DNA from 4 places in the Bradyrhizobium sp. Kon58 genome. Region 1 is predicted to be linked to each of the others. Evidence: predicted binding sites of a transcription regulator. Region 1 holds the regulator's gene; each other region holds the start of a gene.
The links. Region 1 encodes LexA, which represses DNA repair genes until DNA is damaged. Its sites were predicted from a motif close to TGTTCNNNNTGTGTTCNG; they were not measured.

Region 1 (2,196 bases):
GAAAGTCGCGATTCTCGCCACCGGCGACGAGCTGGTGATGCCGGGCACCACGCCCGGCCACGGCCAGATCGTCTACTCCAACGGCTACGCCCTGCACGCGCTCGCCCGCAGCGAGGGCGCCGAGACCATCGACCTCGGGATTGCCGCCGACACGCTGGACGCCACCACCGCCGGCATCCGCCGCGCCCGCGAGAGCGGCGCCGACATCCTGATCACGACCGGCGGCGCATCGGTTGGCGACCACGATCTGGTCCAGCAGGCGCTGCGGGACGAAGGCATTGCGATGGCGTTCTGGAAGATCGCGATGCGGCCAGGCAAGCCGATGATGCACGGGCGGCTCGGCGCAATGGAGGTGATCGGCCTGCCGGGCAATCCCGTGTCGTCCTACGTGTGCGCGTTCCTGTTCATGGTGCCGCTGATTCGCGCCCTGTCGGGCCGTTCGGTGATTCACCATCGCAGTGAACGCGCCGTGCTCGGCCGCGACGTCGGCGCCAACGACCAGCGCGAGGACTATCTGCGCGCGCATCTGGAGGAGCGTGACGATGGCACGCGCGTCGTTCTTCCCGTCAACCATCAGGACTCTTCGCTGCTTGCGAATCTCGCTGCAGCACAGGTACTTCTCGTGCGCGCACCGTTCGCGCCGAAGGCCGAAGCCGGCACGGCTTGCGAAGTGTTGCGGCTCCCCGTCTGAGCGTCCGGCAATGCGCGTTCCGCGAACTTTGCTCTGTTCACGGTAAATTAAGCAGTTGCGGAACATGTATCGAACATATAGTGTCCGTTCATGATTTGTTTCGAGTATGTAGCGGCTTATTGCCGAACTCTGCGTCTCGGAATCGGACGACATCAACCGGGGGACTTTGGTCGAGATGTTAACGCGCAAACAATACGAGCTTCTGCGGTTCATCAGTGAACGTCTGAAGGAAAGCGGCGTGCCGCCCTCCTTCGACGAGATGAAGGATGCGCTCGATCTGCGCTCGAAGTCGGGCATCCATCGCCTGATCACGGCGCTCGAGGAGCGTGGCTTCATCCGACGCCTGCCCAACCGCGCCCGTGCGATTGAAGTCATCAAGCTGCCGGAGCTCCAGGCAGCCGCCGGCAGCCGCCGCGGCTTCACGCCGAGCGTCATCGAGGGCAATCTCGGCAAGGTGCGTGCGAGCTCCAGCCTGCCCGCGGACGACGGCGAACGTCCCGTCGCGGTACCGGTGATGGGCCGCATCGCGGCCGGCACGCCGATCGAGGCGTTGCAGACCCGCAGCCATACTATCAGCGTACCGCCTGACATGCTCGGCTCGGGCGAGCATTACGCGCTCGAAGTGCGCGGTGATTCCATGGTCGAGGCCGGCATCCTTGACGGCGACATGGCGCTGATTCAGCGCAACGAGAGCGCCGATACCGGCGACATCGTGGTGGCGCTGATCGACGACGAGGAAGCGACGCTGAAGCGCTTCCGCCGCCGCGGCGCCTCGATCGCGCTCGAGCCCGCCAACGCGGCTTATGAGGTCCGCATCCTGCCGCCCAACCGGGTGAAGATTCAGGGCAAGCTGATCGGGCTTTACCGGAAGTACTGATACCGGGCGTCCTTGATACCGGGAGTACTTCATGCCGGAGGTGCTTGGCGCCTCGCGCGCTTCCGATCGGCATCGCCGGTCAGAAATTGGAACGGATCATCGTCCGCTCCGGCTGGGTAGTCTTTCTGGTTCTGCACAGACTATCCGGCCCCTCCTTCGGCGCTGGCTCCTCGCGACGCCCACGAAGCGGCACTGGTTCGCGGCGCAAGTGTTCGAGGAAACAGCGGCCGGCGACCAAGCTCGACCGTTGCAGTCAAGCCGGCGATATTCCCGCACGCGCCTCCCGAATGCATCGCAACTCGCTTTGTTCCTATTGAATTCGGGAAAGATAATGTGATCGCGGCTCGCGGAAAGCAGCCGCAGATTTGCCCACAACCAAGCAGAGCGTTCATGCTTCAACTCTGATAGAGGCCTGCGCCTCGATTAAGAGACGCGGGTTGCTATCCCAGCATGAGGAGCACCCGATGTGTGACTACAGCCTGCATGCCGTCGCGTCGCGCCCCGCCGAAGTCGGCGAGACGATCGTCACGACAAGCTTCCGCGGCACCTCGACGCGCGGCTTCGCCTCGGCAGCCGATCCGTCTGTTGCCGTCTGCCTGCTGCCGGGAACGGAGCTCGCCTTCGCCGA
Region 2 (2,196 bases), on a different contig from region 1:
CCGGCGGCAGGTCCGCCTTGACGATGGTTTCGGCCTCCGCCTGCTTTCCTTCCAGTCCCAGCACGAGCGCGAGATTGGCGCGCACGCGCGAATCGGCGGGATTGCGCGCGTGCGCCCGGCGCATCGTTTCCTCTGCCCGCGGCAGATTGTTCTGCAGCATGTAGGACAGTCCGAGATTGGACAGCACCGACGGCTCGTCCGGCACGATCTTGAGCGCGGCGGCGTAATATTGCTGCGCTTCCTCGTTGCGGCCGAGCTGATCGAGCGCGGCGCCCTGCGCCGACAGGATACGCCAGTCGGGATCCTCGGGCGAATGCGCGCGGCCGAGGACGTCGAACGCCTGCTGGAAACTGCCGCTGTCGGCGAGCGCGCGGCCGTAGCCGGCGAGCAGCGCCTTGTTGCTGGAATGGGCGAGCACGGCCTGCTCCAGCACCGCGAGCGCCTGCGCGCGCTGGCCGGTCTGGCGCAACGCCTTGCCGTATTCGAGCGCGACGTTGGGATCGCCAGGCTTGGCGCGGTAGCGCTCGCGCAGCGCGTCCATGTCCGGCTTCACGTCCGGCTTGGCGTCGGCCCTGCCAGCCGTGTCCGACTTTCCGCCGAGCGCGCCGGTGATGTCCTCGATGCCAGTGGTCTGACAGCCGCCGAGGGCCAGGATCAGAAGCGCGGAAAACAGATATCTCGCCGGAGGAGAGGCGACGGACAAACGCTTGGACATACTCTGATCACTCGGCGACTGATCAGAGATGCTTACCGATTAACGCTAAAGTCCCGTTAAGGCGGGGAGCTTCCGATAGCTCAGTCGGTGAATTCAGCGCCGAACTCGCAGCCGATGCGCCAGCGCAGGCGGCACTGGCGGGAATAGTCCGGCGCGAAGATGATGGTGAATTGCGGCGGCACTTCCAGGAATTCCGCCACCACTTTCACGCCGCCATCCGAAATATCGGTGATCGTGCAGTCCCGCGGCAGCGAACCCGCGCCAAAATGAATCTTGGCGAGCCGCGTGCACATCCGTCGTTCGCTTCTCCGGCGATTTGCAAGCATTTGAATTGTTCACCCGTTAGACCACGGCCCATCCCGCACCCCTAGGAGTAGCGGACATTCGTTGGGATGTGCTGAGCAGAGCAGCTTGCATTCGAGGCGTAGTGTCTTCGTCGTGTTTACGATCGATTAGGGCCTCCCGGCTCCTGAGTATGTTCCTGTATTGTTCTTGCAAGAACCGGCCCGCTCTGCTACCCCTAATTGTGCAAAAGGGCAGGCTGGTTCGGGCATGGTTCAGCGGGTTTCTACCGTCGCCTTTGAGGGGATCGAGGCCCGCGCGGTCGACGTGCAGGTGCAGGTCGCGCCGGGTCTTCCGGCCTTCGCGATCGTCGGTCTCCCGGACAAGGCGGTGTCGGAGGCGCGTGAGCGGGTCCGCTCGGCGCTGATCGCCTCGGGGCTGGCGCTGCCGGCGCGGCGGATCACCGTCAATCTCGCGCCCGCCGATCTGCCCAAGGAGGGCAGCCATTATGACCTGCCGATCGCGCTTGGGCTGATGGGGGCGATCGGCGCGATCCCGCCGGATGCGCTGACCGGCTTCACCGTTCTGGGCGAGCTTGGCCTCGACGGATCGATCGCGCCGGTGGCCGGTGTCCTTCCGGCCGCGATCGGCGCCAATGTGCGCGAGGAGGGGCTGATCTGTCCGGCAGCTTGCGGCTCGGAAGCGGCGTGGGCGAGCCCGGACATCCAGATCATCGCCGCGAGTTCGCTGATCCAGATCGCCAACCATTTCAAGGGAACGCAGGTGCTGTCGCGGCCTGTGCCGAAGGTGCATGAAGCAGCAAGCTCGCCGCTCGACCTGCGCGACATCAAGGGCCAGGAGAGTGCCAAGCGGGCGCTGGAGATCGCGGCCGCCGGCGGCCATCACCTGCTCATGATCGGCGCGCCCGGCGCCGGCAAATCGATGCTGGCGGCACGCCTACCCTCGATCCTGCCACCGCTGTCACCGGGCGAGTTGCTCGAGGTCTCGATGATCGCTTCTGTTGCCGGCGAGATCGAGGGCGGCGCGCTGACGGCGCGGCGGCCGTTCCGATCGCCGCATCATTCCGCCAGCATGGCCGCGCTCACCGGCGGCGGCATGCGCGCACGGCCCGGCGAGATCTCGCTCGCGCATCAGGGCGTGCTGTTCCTCGACGAGCTCCCCGAATTCGATCCGCGCGT
Region 3 (2,196 bases), on a different contig from region 1:
CAGTTCCGTTTTCCTGGGCGTCGCCATCACTTGGGCCGTGAATGCCATCGTTTACGGGGCCCCCGCCTTCGTTGTCCTCACAGTCATCAAGCTGGCAATCCGCGATCTACCGAAGTGACAGGATTGAGCTCGGCGGCGGAGCCGTTGCTCAGCGTGTGCAAGAAAATGAGCGGCAGCAGGTCATGCAAGGCGCAGGACGCGCCTGCGTGATCGTCTGAAATTTCGCCTGCCTTTGAGCCGGACGGCCGACATCATGAACCACGACGGTGTTCGAGGCGACGAATGCCCGTAAACGAAGGTCTCTCGTCGTGAAATGGTTTAGACGATACGCAGTTGGCTGCCTGATCGCGGTGCTCCTTTTCGCGGGCCGGGACAGTTATAAACGGCCGGGCGAAGACATGCGCTACGGGGCCATCCTTATGGTAGCCGCCGGTTGGCCTGTTGTTGCCGCGATGGTCGTGGGAAGCACCATCGGTGACATCGTCCATGACGTGAAGCAAGGCAAAGCGGGATGAGTGCCCGGCTGGCAAAGCGGACAGGCCGCGATCCCGGCATTGAAGTTGTGGAATCGACATTGCGGGATCGTGAGCTCAATTGAAGCCGGCTGTGCCCAACGAAATGCAGCGCGCTTAACGTTTGTGAATGCAGCGTTAGCCGAACGCCTGCAATTCTCCAGTATTGGCGGCACTTCAGATCATCGGTGGAGTCAGGCTCTCCCGTCTCGCGGGACGGAGTGCATGCCTCGATAGGCGTCCGCCCGCCAACACGACTAGCCGTATTCATTATGAGATTGAGGACAGGTGATGTTGCTTCTGGAGGAGTTCAACGAACGAACGCTGTCGCACATGAATAGGGCGCTGGAGCGCGTCAGCGAGATGATACCTGAGGGGATGGAAGCCTACACCGCGCGCCGGTATGTCGCCGAACGGATCATCCACTGCGCCAAGCACGAGACACGCGAGATCGACGGCCTCGTCGCGGCCGGCCGGCGTGCGGTCGCTGAGCTGGCTGTGAGGGTCGTCGAAAGCGATTAGCTCCCTGGTCGCGAACCTGCCGCGGAGGACCGCGCTCGCCGGCGATGATTGGTCCAAATTGGCGCTTCGCGAAAAGCGGAGATCGGCGGCCTTCCTGTCGCCCGCCGCCCATCTCTCGTGTTTCGAAATGCTGAAGCCGTCTATTTCTCGAGCCCGGCCTTCTGCCGCATCGTGTCGATCAGCTCTGACGCCTCTGCCTTGGTCAGATCCTCCTTGGGGAGGGGCTTGTGGGCCTGCTCGGCGAGGGTCTTGAGGTAGGATTCCTGGGCGCCGGTCATCGGGTCGTCGCCGGAGACCCAATCTTTCGGATCCTTCTGGGTGTTGCCCGCGGTGTTATCAGCCATCTTGTTGTCAGTCACGGCGATCTCTCCTTTTCAGGTTTAATGCCGGCTGATGCATTTTGTTCCTTATTTGTTCGTAGTTGGCCCATGACGCAGCAAGGGCCGCACTTGCCCGGATTCAGCGTCGGGAGATGATCACGGAACGGCCGGCAGCGATCGGCGTCTGCGCATCAGACTTAGCTTGCGCCCCCAATCGAGGATCGGTGCCTCAATGGCCACGTGCAAGGCGGCGGCGAGACCGATGGAGAGCAGGATGCCGGCGATGATTGTCCCGGCGGTCGACAGAAGCCACAGTCCGTCAAAGCTGGCGATCCATTTCACCACCGGATAATGGACGATATACAGCGCGTACGAAATCTTGCCGAGCCATTGCAGGACTGGTGAGAAGGATCGCCCTTCGATCTCGACAGCGACCACAGCATGGATCAGCAATCCCGCGCCGACGCCATAGGTCAGGACGCGCGCGAATTGCGGGTCGGCCGCGCCGCGCACGAAAATCCAGTACCAGCCGGCCACGAACAGGCCCGCGGAAACGGCCGGGATATGGTGCAAAAAGTGCAATCGTCCGCTTTTCTGGAGATAGGCGATGACAACGCCGGCACCGAATTCCAGCACCAGCGGATGCAAGTAGATCCCGAGCTCCAGGCCGAACACGAGAGCCAGAATGACCAGGCCGAATCCAGCGAACAAGATCTCGAACAGCCGGTCCGGCTTGATCGCCAGGATGACCGCGACGGCGACATAGAAGTGCAGTTCGAAAGCCAGCGACCACGCTGGCGCAAGGTACCAGTTCGGATAGGTCCATGCGAAGATGGTTCCGA
Region 4 (2,196 bases), on a different contig from region 1:
AGCTGTCGCCAATTTGCTGAACAACGGCGGCAGGCAGGCCGTTGTCGTTTTCGCCCTCACATTGGTGACGACGTTCGCGATCGGCGCGACACTGACCGGCGTCGTATTCATGCTCGCAGAGGACAAGCAATCTTGAAGGATGCGAGATTTACCGGAACTTCTTTGTTCGGAACTCCTGCGACGAATGGCAGTTGGCTGCCTGCGTCAATTCAACTCAGGGAGTTCCCGCATATGAAGACCACTAAGCTCGCTCTTGCCGTGATGTTGGCAACCGGCCTCGCCGCCGCACCGTTCGCCGTGCAGGCCAAGTCGCACAAGGCAAAACACGGATCCTCGATGTCATCGTCGCAAACCACCACAGGCGCCAACACCAAGTCCTCCAAGGGTGCTGATCCCTCCGGTCAGGGCGGCTCCGGTCCCGGCTCCGATCAGGGCGGCACCATGACGAACAACAAGGGCGGCATGAGCAACACCAAGTAGGTGTTCCCCGACATCATGAAGGCCCCGCGATCGCGGGGCCTTTTGCTTTGGTGTTCCAACGAACTTTCTCGGGCCGCGTTGCGCACGCTTCAGCTGCGATGGCTACCCAGGATGTCAGGATGAACGCCGGCGGGATCAGCTCTCACCAGATGATCGAGTCGTGCGCGCTTGCGCGCGATCAAGAGCTGGGCCGCGGCGTCGTCGAGCCCCTCGCGTTGCAGCTGCCGAATGGCAGAGCCCAGTTCGAGAATCTCGGCGCGCAGCTTTAGAATCCGGTACGCATCCGGGTCTTCCTCCACCATGCGCTCCCAAAGCTTTCAGCGGCGCGCGATCACGCGCAGAGGACTACCTGATGCCTTCGCGGAACGAAGGCTCATCCTGTCGCGGACATTCGGCAGGACATCGCCGCCACCTGCAGCCTTCCATTCGCCGATCAGCAGATTGATTTTCCGGCGCAGATCCATCTGCGCCAGGGCCTTCTCTGTGCAGTCGCGATCGCGCTCGACGAGCTCGCGCACGGACACTTCGATATCGGCCATTTCCAGCCTCAAGGCGCTGATTTTACGTCGAATTTCATTAATTCTGTTGTCCATGGCTTGTTAGAACAAAATAAGAACATATAGTCAAGTCACGATTTCAGAAGGGAGAAGCGACATGCAGGTTCAGGGTAAATACGACGCCAAGACTTTCCTCACCGCTAAGACTTTCCTCGCCGAGCAGATGACGCGGGCGCAGGGCCTCCGGCTGAAGCGACTGAGCGAAGAGGCGTATCAACCTGCGCAATATGCGCGGGATCTGTCCTCCAGCGAGGCAGCGCGGCGCATTCAGGTGCTGGAAGCGGAGATCGAGCTAGCGGATTCGTTCTAGACTAAGCCGCGTATCCGGGACGTGCATGCGCGCTTTCGGAACCATGCCTGTCCCGGATTGTTTTCCCAGGCCAAGGGAGAACATGCATGGCACGCAAGGCAAAGAAGCGCCGCTACTCGCGCAGCTCCGGCAGCGATGTCGAAGGCGAGATGAAGCGCTACAAGAAGGGTACCGCGAAAAGCGGACCTGGCGGTCGAGGCGGACGCGTGAAGAGCCGAAAGCAGGCGATCGCGATCGGCCTGTCGAAGGCGCGCAAGAAGGGCAAGAAGGTCCCAAAGAAAGCCGCGAAGCGGAAGACGTCCAAGAAGACGTCGAAGAAAACGTCGAAGAAGACTTCAAGGAAAACCAAGAAGACTTCGAAGAAGACGGCGAAGCGCAAATCCTCCAAACGGTCGCGCTGACCTCCGTCAGATCATGCTGCCCGGCATGAAGCAGCGGATCGAAACGCCGAACGCGGTCTTCACCGGCCACACCATGGTGCGGCCGGCCCGGTTCGGCTCGGTGATCACGGCTTCGTCCGGCACCTCGACCCACTCGCCGTCGAGCCGCACGCGATAATGTCCATTGTGCGAGTCCCAATCGGGATCGGCGACGGCAAACCCATCTGCATCCGAGCAGCACGGACCGAGATGACTGCGCAGGCCGTCGAACCATGGCTTGAGGGGAGAGTCCGCGTAGCGGCCGTCGTCACGCCCGAGAGCGTTTCCGCCCCATAGCACGAATGGCGCCACGAGCAGCGCAGTCCTGAGCGAGAGCTTCAATCGATCCATGTCGGCACCGATCAAATACGAATTGCCGGCCGGTCCAGCTCAGCGGCGGCAAGTTCGAAGTTCCACGCTTGTAATCGTC

Region 2: the regulator LexA is predicted to act here: its motif matches at 1,192-1,209, upstream of AC0L20_RS08925 (YifB family Mg chelatase-like AAA ATPase).
Region 3: the regulator LexA is predicted to act here: its motif matches at 1,436-1,453, upstream of AC0L20_RS29360 (DUF3072 domain-containing protein).
Region 4: the regulator LexA is predicted to act here: its motif matches at 1,081-1,098, upstream of AC0L20_RS23920 (DUF3072 domain-containing protein).

The regions. Positions count from the first base shown of each region.
Region 1 is NZ_JBVVOT010000007.1:96,857-99,052, forward strand. It holds gene AC0L20_RS14890 (molybdopterin molybdotransferase MoeA) at 1-691, shown strand, start outside; gene lexA (transcriptional repressor LexA) at 867-1,568, shown strand; gene AC0L20_RS14900 (hypothetical protein) at 2,033-2,196, shown strand, end outside.
Region 2 is NZ_JBVVOT010000004.1:38,273-40,468, reverse strand. It holds gene AC0L20_RS08935 (tetratricopeptide repeat protein) at 1-715, opposite strand, end outside; gene AC0L20_RS08930 (PilZ domain-containing protein) at 796-1,041, opposite strand; gene AC0L20_RS08925 (YifB family Mg chelatase-like AAA ATPase) at 1,268-2,196, shown strand, end outside.
Region 3 is NZ_JBVVOT010000024.1:10,581-12,776, forward strand. It holds gene AC0L20_RS29345 (hypothetical protein) at 1-118, shown strand, start outside; gene AC0L20_RS29350 (hypothetical protein) at 267-515, shown strand; gene AC0L20_RS29355 (hypothetical protein) at 804-1,034, shown strand; gene AC0L20_RS29360 (DUF3072 domain-containing protein) at 1,175-1,378, opposite strand; gene AC0L20_RS29365 (acyltransferase family protein) at 1,511-2,196, opposite strand, start outside.
Region 4 is NZ_JBVVOT010000015.1:153,278-155,473, forward strand. It holds gene AC0L20_RS23900 (hypothetical protein) at 1-136, shown strand, start outside; gene AC0L20_RS23905 (hypothetical protein) at 232-480, shown strand; gene AC0L20_RS23910 (hypothetical protein) at 570-779, opposite strand; gene AC0L20_RS23915 (hypothetical protein) at 798-1,019, opposite strand; gene AC0L20_RS23920 (DUF3072 domain-containing protein) at 1,135-1,347, shown strand; gene AC0L20_RS23925 (DUF6496 domain-containing protein) at 1,434-1,748, shown strand; gene AC0L20_RS23930 (hypothetical protein) at 1,755-2,117, opposite strand.